3 regions of the Kocuria sp. cx-455 genome follow, and region 3 is predicted to be linked to each of the others. Evidence: riboswitches for the same ligand, from Rfam matches in the RefSeq annotation. Region 3 holds a riboswitch; each other region holds the start of a gene.
What was found. Region 3 has a riboswitch for S-adenosylmethionine ahead of AC3ENJ_RS04230 (MetQ/NlpA family ABC transporter substrate-binding protein). Riboswitches for the same ligand answer to the same signal wherever they lie in the genome.

Region 1: it holds a riboswitch for S-adenosylmethionine, as region 3 does, so the genes downstream of both, AC3ENJ_RS05150 (hypothetical protein) here and AC3ENJ_RS04230 (MetQ/NlpA family ABC transporter substrate-binding protein) in region 3, are expected to answer to the same signal.
Region 2: it holds a riboswitch for S-adenosylmethionine, as region 3 does, so the genes downstream of both, AC3ENJ_RS11015 (methylenetetrahydrofolate reductase) here and AC3ENJ_RS04230 (MetQ/NlpA family ABC transporter substrate-binding protein) in region 3, are expected to answer to the same signal.

Annotation. Positions count from the first base shown of each region.
Region 1 covers NZ_JBYIPM010000002.1:287,698-290,933, reverse strand. Annotated here, with positions in the region: gene AC3ENJ_RS05155 (hypothetical protein) at 1-1,359, shown strand, start outside; gene AC3ENJ_RS05150 (hypothetical protein) at 1,463-1,759, opposite strand; SAM riboswitch class IV at 1,780-1,921, opposite strand; gene AC3ENJ_RS05145 (glycosyltransferase family 4 protein) at 2,018-3,172, opposite strand.
Region 2 covers NZ_JBYIPM010000007.1:6,729-9,964, forward strand. Annotated here, with positions in the region: gene metE (5-methyltetrahydropteroyltriglutamate--homocysteine S-methyltransferase) at 1-367, opposite strand, end outside; gene AC3ENJ_RS11015 (methylenetetrahydrofolate reductase) at 497-1,492, opposite strand; SAM riboswitch class IV at 1,535-1,652, opposite strand; gene AC3ENJ_RS11020 (fructosamine kinase family protein) at 1,800-2,660, shown strand; gene AC3ENJ_RS11025 (MarR family winged helix-turn-helix transcriptional regulator) at 2,766-3,236, shown strand, end outside.
Region 3 covers NZ_JBYIPM010000002.1:76,561-79,796, forward strand. Annotated here, with positions in the region: gene AC3ENJ_RS04225 (methionine ABC transporter ATP-binding protein) at 1-700, opposite strand, end outside; gene AC3ENJ_RS04230 (MetQ/NlpA family ABC transporter substrate-binding protein) at 697-1,581, opposite strand; SAM riboswitch class IV at 1,685-1,799, opposite strand; gene dxr (1-deoxy-D-xylulose-5-phosphate reductoisomerase) at 1,832-3,136, opposite strand; gene AC3ENJ_RS04240 (GlsB/YeaQ/YmgE family stress response membrane protein) at 3,227-3,236, opposite strand, start outside.

The sequences.
Region 1 (3,236 bases), 210 kb from region 3:
CGCGTCCGTGACAGCTCCTTCTACATCACTCAGCGCTCGCTGGGCTACGAGGGTGAAATGGTGCACGTGGCGCAGGAGCCGTTGTGGCCCGTCACCTCGACCACCCTGGACGAGCTGCCGGATGAATACGTGCAGGGTTCCTTTGACAACATGGACTCGGTGGAACTGGCGCCGGACGCACCGCACGTGACGGTCCCCGGGATCGCGGGCTGGCATTCGGCCGAGGGTCTGATGCACCCCGAGCGCAGCAATGAACTTCCCGCACCCGAGGGGCCATCGTGCCTGAGCACCGGCAAGCACAAGGTGATCCTGCCGCCCATGGACCCCAAGGCCAAGGCGCCGTGGATCTTCGGACGCTGCCGCCGTTGCGGGCTCACCAAGCGCTACCCCGGGCGGCTCACCAAGCTGTCCGCGGTCGGTCAGACCGGTTCGGTGGAGTCCTTGCAGTTCATCGGTCCCGACTACGGCGACTATCCCGGGTCCTGGGCACCGTTAAAGGACGCGCTGACGTTTTTGGGTGGCGGCAAACGGGGGAGCCTGTCGATCGTCGCCCGCCAGGCCGAGGATTCCGAACGCTTCGAAGAATGGTTCGTGGGGCATTTACAGGCCCTGGGTTTCCTGGAAGTCATTCGCGACGGCAGCTGGACCGTACGTCGCTGGCAGGTGTGCTCACCCGCGCTGACACAGTTGGTGGATGGTTCCGTGTTGCTCACCGGCGGCTGGCGTGCGGAGCAGGAGGAAACGGTGACGGGCATCGCGGAATCGCTGGGCGCGGAGGTCGTGGTGCTCTCGCCCGAGGACCACGCAACCACGCTGTTGCAGGACGTGGACCTGGATGCTCTGCGTGACGAGCTTCCCCATGGCGCGTGCGATGTGGTTTACGAGGCGGGACCCGTCATGCTCGACACATTGCCACCCCTGTCTTCGGTCGTGGAATCGTTGCCGCTGATCGAGATGCAGTACAACGGCGTGGCCGAGCACTTCGTTCCCGAAGACGCCACATGGGAGGCCACGGAGGACCGTAACCAGGCGGGGCTGTTCCGCATCAATCACCACCATCGCACCCGTTACGCGTTCCGCACCGAGGCCGACGTCGCTTCGGGCCACGCCCGCCCGGTGTCCTCCGCACTGGGTAAGCACCTGGCCGCTCGGGACAACGGGGCACCGTTGGTCAGTTACGATTCGGAGCTGCAGTTGGTGTCCGTGCCGATCGGCGCGGAGTTGCCGGGGCTTTACGGCCGGGCCGCGGTGCTGTGTTCCGGTCTGCTGCCGACCAAGGTGGACGAGGACTTCTCCTTGAACTACGGGGACATCTCCGAGGAGTTCGCGAGCGCATTGGTGGCCAAACTGCTGGCCTGAGAATCGTTGATCATGATTCGCCCGCGCACTAGGCACGGTGTGAATACACGACTGAGGCCCCGCACCATCCAATGGTGCGGGGCCTCAGCACGTTCGGTCCCGATCAGGCGCTGAGCGCCACCGGTTTCGGTTCCAATTTGTAGAACGGAACACCGCCGGAAACGTTGGACGCTCCGGGAACCAGGAGCTGACGGTACTTCTCGCACCACTGGGCGCGGCCGCGATTGTGGGCGGTTGCGTGAACCAGGGCGCGAACGTTGCCGCTCAGGTATTCATGAACGTCCCCATTGGAGTCCGTGAGACGCACCACGTGGTGGTCGGGGTCGATGTCGACGGTGACGTCAACCCATTGTTCTCGAGAGGACTCGGTCGTTGCGCGTAGTTGTTGAATGTTCTTCATCAGTGTTGTGCTTTCATACAGAAAGGCTCTTGCTGCGCACGCGGTTGCGCCACAGCCGCTTCGTCATCCAAACCACCCCTGAACCGAGGGTTGGCGCGCGCCGGGTTGGAGCCCAACGGGCGCGCGGTGTTAACACCGCGCGCCAGAGCGCATCTCGTGAAGCTGGATTCGAGCGTAGCGGGTCGACGGCGTGGTAAACCAGGGAATGTCACATAACGTCACCAAAAGTTAACCAACGAATCGTTTGTGCACCACGGATCACGGCGATGTTGTGGACAACCTGCGCGCGCGCGAGGCAATGGTTCGTGCCCGTGCATAGTGATCCATGAGCTGATCACACACGGCGGTCCACGTGCGGGTCTGCACGGAGTCGTACGCGGTGCGGGAGAAGGCGGCGCGTTTAGCGTTGTCACCCACGAGATCCACCACGCGAGCGCGGAGCATCTCGGTGTCGCCGGGCTTGTACAGCCAACCGTTGCGGGATGAATCGACAAGGTCCACGGGCCCTCCTCGACCCACCGCCACCACGGGAACCGCGCTGGCCATGGCTTCCTGGATCGTCTGGCAGAAGGTCTCGTGTTCACCGGAGTGGACGAACACGTCCAGGGAGGCCATGGCGGTGGCCAGTGCGTCACCGTCCAGGAAGCCCGCGAAGTACGCGTTGGGAAGCATGAGGCGCAACATCTCCTTCTCCGGTCCCGACCCGATGATCACCAACCGGGTGTCGGGCAGCGAGTCCAGCACCACGAGGTCCTGAACCTGCTTCTCGGGTGCCAGACGACCCACGTAGCCCACGAGCTTGCGCCCGCCGCCCACGCGTTCGCGCCAGTCCTGATCGCGGCGGGCGGGATCGAACCGGCGAGTGTCCACCCCGCGCCGCCACATGCGCACGCGCTGCACACCGTGGGCATGCAGCTGCGAAATGGCGGCCGTTGACGGTGCCAGGGTCACGGTCGAGGAATTATGCATGTTTCGCACATGGCTCCACAACACGTTTTCCAGAACGGGCGCGCCGTACCGCGCCGCGTATCCGGGGATGTCCGTCTGGTACACGGCGGCGCACGGTAATCCCAGGTTCTTGGCGGCTTGAATGGCCTGCCACCCCAGGACGAAGGGTGAGGCAACGTGAACGACGTCCGGTTGGAAACGGGTCAGGATTCGTTGCATGCGGGCCACAGTGCAGCTGGCCACCCGCACGTCCGGGTATCCGGCAAGCGGAATGGATGCAATGCGTTGGACCCTGACACCGTCGAGGGTGGCCACGGAACCCAACGTGCTGAACTTGTCGTAGGACGGGGCAATGACCATGGCTTCGTGGCCTTGCGCCCGAAGGTAGTCCAGGACTCGCACCACGGAATGCGTTACGCCGTTGACGTGGGGGAGGAATTGTTCGGCAACCACTGCGATTTTCACGGTTAACACGATGGCCCGGTCGGGTCACCGGACGTCCAAGCCCCGGTGACCTGTCGGTGAAGTC
Region 2 (3,236 bases), on a different contig from region 3:
GATCGGTTCCCCGGGACAAAGCGGTGATCAACTCAATGCCCTGCGGGGTGTCCGGAGCGGCGGGGCGGAAACCGTCCGCGCGGAACCGGGCCGGAACCGCACCCAGCGCCAGGGCGGTGTCCAGCGTCTGGTCCACGGCGAAGGTGTCGGACGGGACGGCGGAGGGCTCGCTGAGGCCCAGGTCCCGGAGGCGGCCCACGGTGCGCTCGCGCAGCTGGGTGAGGGTGTCCAGGACGGTCTGCGCGGGGTTCTCCGTGGGCTCGGACCAGTAGGCCTCCAGGGCCTTCTTGAGCTCGCGGTCGGGGCCGATCCGGGGGTATCCCAGGATGGTCGCGGCGGGGAACGAGGTCTTGGAAATGGCAGTCATTGGGGGTGCTCCTGAAGTAAAAGGGTGTGTTGTGGGAAGCCACGGTCGCTGGGACCGTAGCGAGAGGGTTCTGTCGGTAGGGTGGCGCGGTGTTGCTGTGGCTGCGGGGACACCGCAGCTGGGCTGTGGTCAGGCCGCGGAGGTGCTCCCGCGGAACTTGCGGGCGGCGTCGCGCACCCGGAGGTGGTCGAGAATGGCCAGCGGGGCGTCCGGCCGGTTGAACGTGAATAAGTGAAGGCCCGGGCAACCGAAGTCCAGTAGCTCGTCGATCAGGGTTAGCGTTGCCGCGATGCCCCGGCGACGCAGCTCGGCCGGATCGTCGGTGTTCAGGAAGGCGGTGATCCGCTCCGGGATCGGCACACCGGTCAGCTCGGCCATCCGACCCAAACGCTTGATGTCCGTCAGGGGCACCAGCCCGGCGACGATCGGGATGTGGATACCTTCCGAGCGCGCCCGTTCCAGGAACCGCACATAGTCCTGGGCGTCGTAAAGGACCTGGGTGATGGCGTAGTCGGCTCCGGCCCGCTGCTTGTCCCACAGTGCCGCCAGGTCCGCTTCGAAATCTCGGCCCTTGGCGGGCACGGGGTAGCAGGCCACGGACACCGAGACGGGGCGCTTACCGGGGCGCTCGCACGCCCCGAACATGCGTTCCTCGACCTCGCGGATCAGCTCGACCAGCTGCGATGCCCGATCGAAGCCACCCGGGTGGGTGGTCCACTCGCCACCACCCACGGGTGGATCGCCACGCAGGGCGAGAAGGTCGCGCACGCCGTCGTCGAGCAAATCCGTCACGGCGCGTTCCAGGCCGGCGCGGTCGGTGCCACCGCACGTCAAGTGGGCCACCGCGGGGGTCTTGGTCTGCTTCAGAAGGTGCCGCAGGGTTTCGCGGGACACCCCGTTGGCGCCGGAGTGACCGTGGGTCACGGAGAAGAAATCCGGACCGGCAGCGGCCATGGCGTCAATGTTGCGCCACACGGCCGCGGGATCGCGGGCGGGGTGCGGCGGGAACACCTCGAACGAGATCAGGGATTCGCGGCGCGGTCTGCGCACCAACCACGAGGTTCCCGTGGGCGGGCCGGTGGCGACGGTCTGCGTGGAGACCCGGGGTGTGGACAGGGCGGGCATAAAAATACCTCCGGCGGTTCTTGACGCCGGAGGTTGCTCCGTGCGCCGTACTTGCTCGCCGTGCGGTTGCGCGGCGGCCGGATCCTCATCTGGGGCACCCCGCTACGTGCTGGAGGGTTGCCGCCCGGTTAGCCAGAGCTTCACACCGGGACTCTTGATCCTTGTTGCGGAAGACACTAGCACAAGGTTTGGGCGGTGCACATCACACCCCGGAACGCGTGGACTCCATCGTGTGGTCCCGTGAGCGCGGGTCGTCGGTGTGGCAGGGGGCCCTGCGCATGTCGCGGGGATGGTGTAAAGAAGAACCATGGACCAGTTGCCCGAAGACCTCGTTGCCGACCTTGACGTCACGGGAGTGCGATCGCTGAGCGGTGGGGACACGGCCGCCGCGTATCGCCTGGACACCCCTGACGGGCCGTTGTTCGCCAAAACCATGCTCGACGCGCCGGCCGGTGTGCTCGAGTTGGAGGCGGCCGGCCTGGAAGCGCTCCGCGCGGCGGCACCGGCGGAGGTGTCCGTCCCCCGCGTGTTCCGCGTGAGCGATCAGGGTCTGGTCCTGGAATGGATCGACGAATCCAACGGCGCGGGCGGGTCCACGACCGAAGCCGAATGCGGCAGCGGCCTGGCCTGGATCCACCGCGCGGATGCGCCCCACTTCGGCGCCCTGGACCCCCAGCTGCCGCAGCGTATCGGCTCGTTCCCGGTGGATCTCTCACCCACCGACGACTGGGCCGATTTTCTCTTGCATCGCAGGATCGAACCGTTGCTACGCACGGCGGTCGACACGGGAAAACTGGACCCTGCGGCGTCGGACCTGTTGGCTGAACTGGCGCCCCGTGCGGCCGAACTGGCCGGGCCGGTCGAGCCGCCCAGTCTGCTGCACGGTGACCTGTGGGCCGGTAACAGGGTGATCGATGCCAACGGCCGCAACTGGCTGATCGACCCGTCCTCGTTCTACGGGCATCGTGAATACGACGTGGCCATGATGCTGCTGTTCGGCGGGTTCGGTGAAGCGTGCTTCACCGCCTACGACGAGGTCTACCCCCTGGCCGACGGTTGGCGCGAACGTGTCCCGTGGTACCAGGTGCCGCCGTTACTGGTGCACGCGATCCGTTTTGGTGGCGGCTACGGGAACGCCGTGCTGGATGCTCTGCAACGGGTGCGCTGAGGTGGAACCACCAGTCAGACACGCCTTGTCGCGTTGGACAGTTCACAGGCTTTTCAAGCATCATGGTGATCAACTTTTCTAATTCCTAGAATTTCGAGGTTCTTGATGGCTGAGTCGCGGTTCAGACCCGATGTCGTCAGCCCTCAAAGCCGCGAGCTGCGCCGCGTGGTGCGCGTCAATGACGACATCGGCTATCAGGTTCGCAGGATCATGGGTCTCAAGGAGACCGACTATCACGCGATGGCCATCTTGATGCGCCACCCCATGGGCCCCACCGAGCTGGCTCGCGCGCTTCACATCACCAGTGCGGCGGCCACGGCAGTGGTGGATCGATTGGTTCGGGCGGGGCACGCGGTGCGTGAGCCCCATCCCGATGACCGCCGCCGCATGATCATTCGGGCGGTGGACGCGTCCCGCGCCACGACCATGGAGCACGTGTACCCCATGATGAGCATGGTCGAGGAAGAACTGGAGAAGCTCGATGAGCGCGGGCGTGCCGCGGTCCTGTCTTTTCTCACGGGAACCGCGGCCAGTATGGAGAGCTACCGCGACGAACTCCGGGATCGACCCACCCGG
Region 3 (3,236 bases):
CCACCACGCGGCCACTGTCCATGACCGCCACGCGGTCTGCAATGGAACGGACCACGTCCATTTCATGGGTGATGAGCACAATGGTGATCCCCAGCTCACGGTTCACCCGCCTGAGCAGGCCGAGCACCTCCTGGGTGGTCTCCGGGTCCAGCGCCGAGGTGGATTCGTCCGCGAGCAGCAATTCCGGGTTGGACGCCAAGGCGCGTGCAATGCCCACCCGCTGCTTCTGACCGCCCGACAGTTGTTCCGGGTAGTTCTTCGCCCGGTCCGTGAGCCCCACGAAGGCCAGCAGTTCCGTGACCCGTTGGGCGCGTTCCTCGGGCTTCCACCCGGCGCGTTTGAGCGGATACTCGATATTGCCCGCCACGGTACGCGAATTGAACAAGTTGAACTGCTGGAAGATCATGCCGATCTTGCGACGAATCGGGGCCAGCTGAGTCTCGGACTTGCCGTCCACCCGGTTGCCCGCCACTTCCAACGATCCGGAGCTGATGGGCTCCAGGCCGTTGATCAGACGGACCAAGGTGGACTTGCCGGCACCGGAGTACCCGATCACGGCGAAGATCTCGCCCTTGGTGATGTCCAGGGTCACGGTGTCCACGGCGTTGACCACGCGAGGAGCCCGCTTGGATCCGCCGGTGTAAACCTTGCTCACATCCCGGAAGCGCACCAGGGTACGCTCACTGGATTCGGCAATCACTGGGTCTGTTCCTTCAGATCTTCCTGGTACCGCGTCAAGAGGTCCTTGAGTTCCTGCTGGTCGACCTCGGTCGGTACAGCAGTACCCTTGCTCTCCTCGTCCTCGGCCTTCAAGACCTTGGGATCGTAGTAGAAGCTCGCGACCTTCTTGAGGGTCTCGTTGTCCGCGTTGGCCTCGGTGGCGGCGAAAATGTTGTCGAAGACCTTGGCGCTGTCCTGCGTGGGGTCATCCGAGGCAAGGGCGGACTTCGGATCAATGTCGGCGCGGCCCAGGAAGTCGTTGTTGATCACGGACGCGGCCACGGAATCCATGGATAGAACGGTCTGCTCGGCGGATACCGGGCGGACGGAGACCTTGGACTTCTCGGTGTCGATATCGCCTTCGGTCGGGGCGATCGTGTCCTTGGTGAATTCCACCAGGCCCTCTTGCTTCAACAGGTTCAACGCGCGGCCCAGGTTGATGGAGTCGTTGGGGATCGCGATCTCGTCGCCGTCCTTGATCTGGTCCAGGGAGTCGTACGTGCTGGAGTACATGCCCAGCGGGTAGATCGCGGTGGAACCGACCGGGGTGATGGTGTCCCCGGAGTTGTTGTTGTAATCCGCAAGGTAGGCGATGTGCTGGAACCAGTTCATGTCCACATCGCCGCTCTTGGTGGCGGGGTTCGGCTGGTTGTAATCGCTGAAGTCCACGTATTCCACGGTGATGTCGTTCTCCGCAGCGACTTCCTTGAGGGCGTCGTGCGCGGGTTCCGAACCGACAATGCCAATGGTGATGGTGCCGTCTGCAGCGGGATCGGAGGATTCAGAGTCTCCGCCGCACGCGGTCAGGGTGAGGCCAAGGGTGGTGGCCAGCGCAAGGGGGATCAAACGGTGAGATCGCACGATGTGCCTTTCCGAGGAGTGGAATGTTCTGGGCGGTCAACAGTGAAAGGCGGTGCATTCCAGGACACACCGCAGTCGCAGGGCTCGTGCTGGGTGATTCGGAAATCCGCACTTGCCGGGAGCTACGTTAACCGCGGCCGGATGGTCATCTGGGGCACCCCGCTACGGGAGAGGGTTGCCGTCCGGCCAGCCAGAGCTTGACGCCGGATCTCGTCATCCACGGTCCATCCTAACACGGGGTCGACGGTAGTCAGCGAGCGCTGAAACGCTGCGCAATCAACTGGTCCGCCCGGTTCCTGGCCCAGTCCTCGGCACCCAGGACGTCCTCGAGCCGCGGGGACTTTTCACCCTCGTGTTCATCAACCACTGCCGCGACAATGTCCACGATGGTCGTGAAGTTCACCTCACCGCGGTGGAAGGCGTACACGGCCTGTTCGTTGGCCGCGTTGAACACCGCCGGCCAGGTGCCGCCCAGCTTCCCGGCGTGCTTCATCAGCTCGATGGCGGGGAACGCCTCGGCGTCGAGTGGCTCGAAGGTCCATTGCGCCGCGTGCGTCCAGTCGCACGACGCCGCCGCGCCGGTAATTCTGTGGGGCCACCCCACCCCTAAGGCAATGGGCAGTCGCATGTCCGGCGGTGATACCTGAGCCAGTGTGGAGCCGTCCACGAACTGGACCATGGAGTGCACCACGGACTGTGGGTGCACCGTCACGTCGATCCGCTCCAGGGCCACGTCGAACAACAGGGATGCTTCCAGCACCTCCAGCGCCTTGTTGACCATGGTGGCGGAGTTGGTCGTGACCATCACCCCCATGTCCCACGTGGGGTGTTTCAGCGCCTCCTGGGGCGTGACCGTGGTGAGTTGCTCCCGTGACATCCCGCGGAAGGGCCCGCCCGACGCGGTGAGGATCAAGCGGTCGACTTCGTTGGAGCGGCCTCCCCGCAGCGCCTGCGCCAGAGCCGAGTGCTCGGAATCGACCGGGATCAGCGCGGTCTCCAGGCCCGTGGCGGCCGCCGCCCGTTTGACCAGCGGACCACCCGCGATGAGGGACTCCTTGTTGGCCAGTGCCACGGGCGTCCCCGCGCGTAGTGCGGCGAGCGTGGGAGCCAACCCGATGGACCCGGTAATTCCGTTGAGCACCACGTCACAGTCCGAGTGTTCCGCCACGCGCGTCGCGGCTTCGGGCCCGTGGAAGATCTCGGGGGTGAAACCCGCCAGGCCCTCCCCCGAGGCTCGCTGCGCAATGAGCTCCTTTAGCTGCCGTGCGTGCTCGCCCGTGCCACTGGTCCCGACCGCGGCCACACGTTCTCGGACGGCCTGCTCCGCCAGCACCGGCAGGTTGGACGTCCCCGCGGCCAAGGCAGTGACCGACAGCGGCGGGTGCCCCGCAGCGGCGTCGTTACCGCCCGGTCGCCGCAGCCCGCGCGCGGAGGCGACGACGTCGAGCGCTTGCGTACCAATGGAACCCGTGGAACCCAGAATGACCACGCGCCGGGGATGCTCGCGAGTGGCGCTGTCGAATTCGGGGGTCATGGTCAGGGGTGCGTCAGACATGGTCACCAGTATCTCGTGGAAGGAAAGAGCTCGGGACAGACAACAAGGGCGCCACCCGGAGGTGACGCCCTTGTTCAGTGATGCCGTGGATCAGCGACGA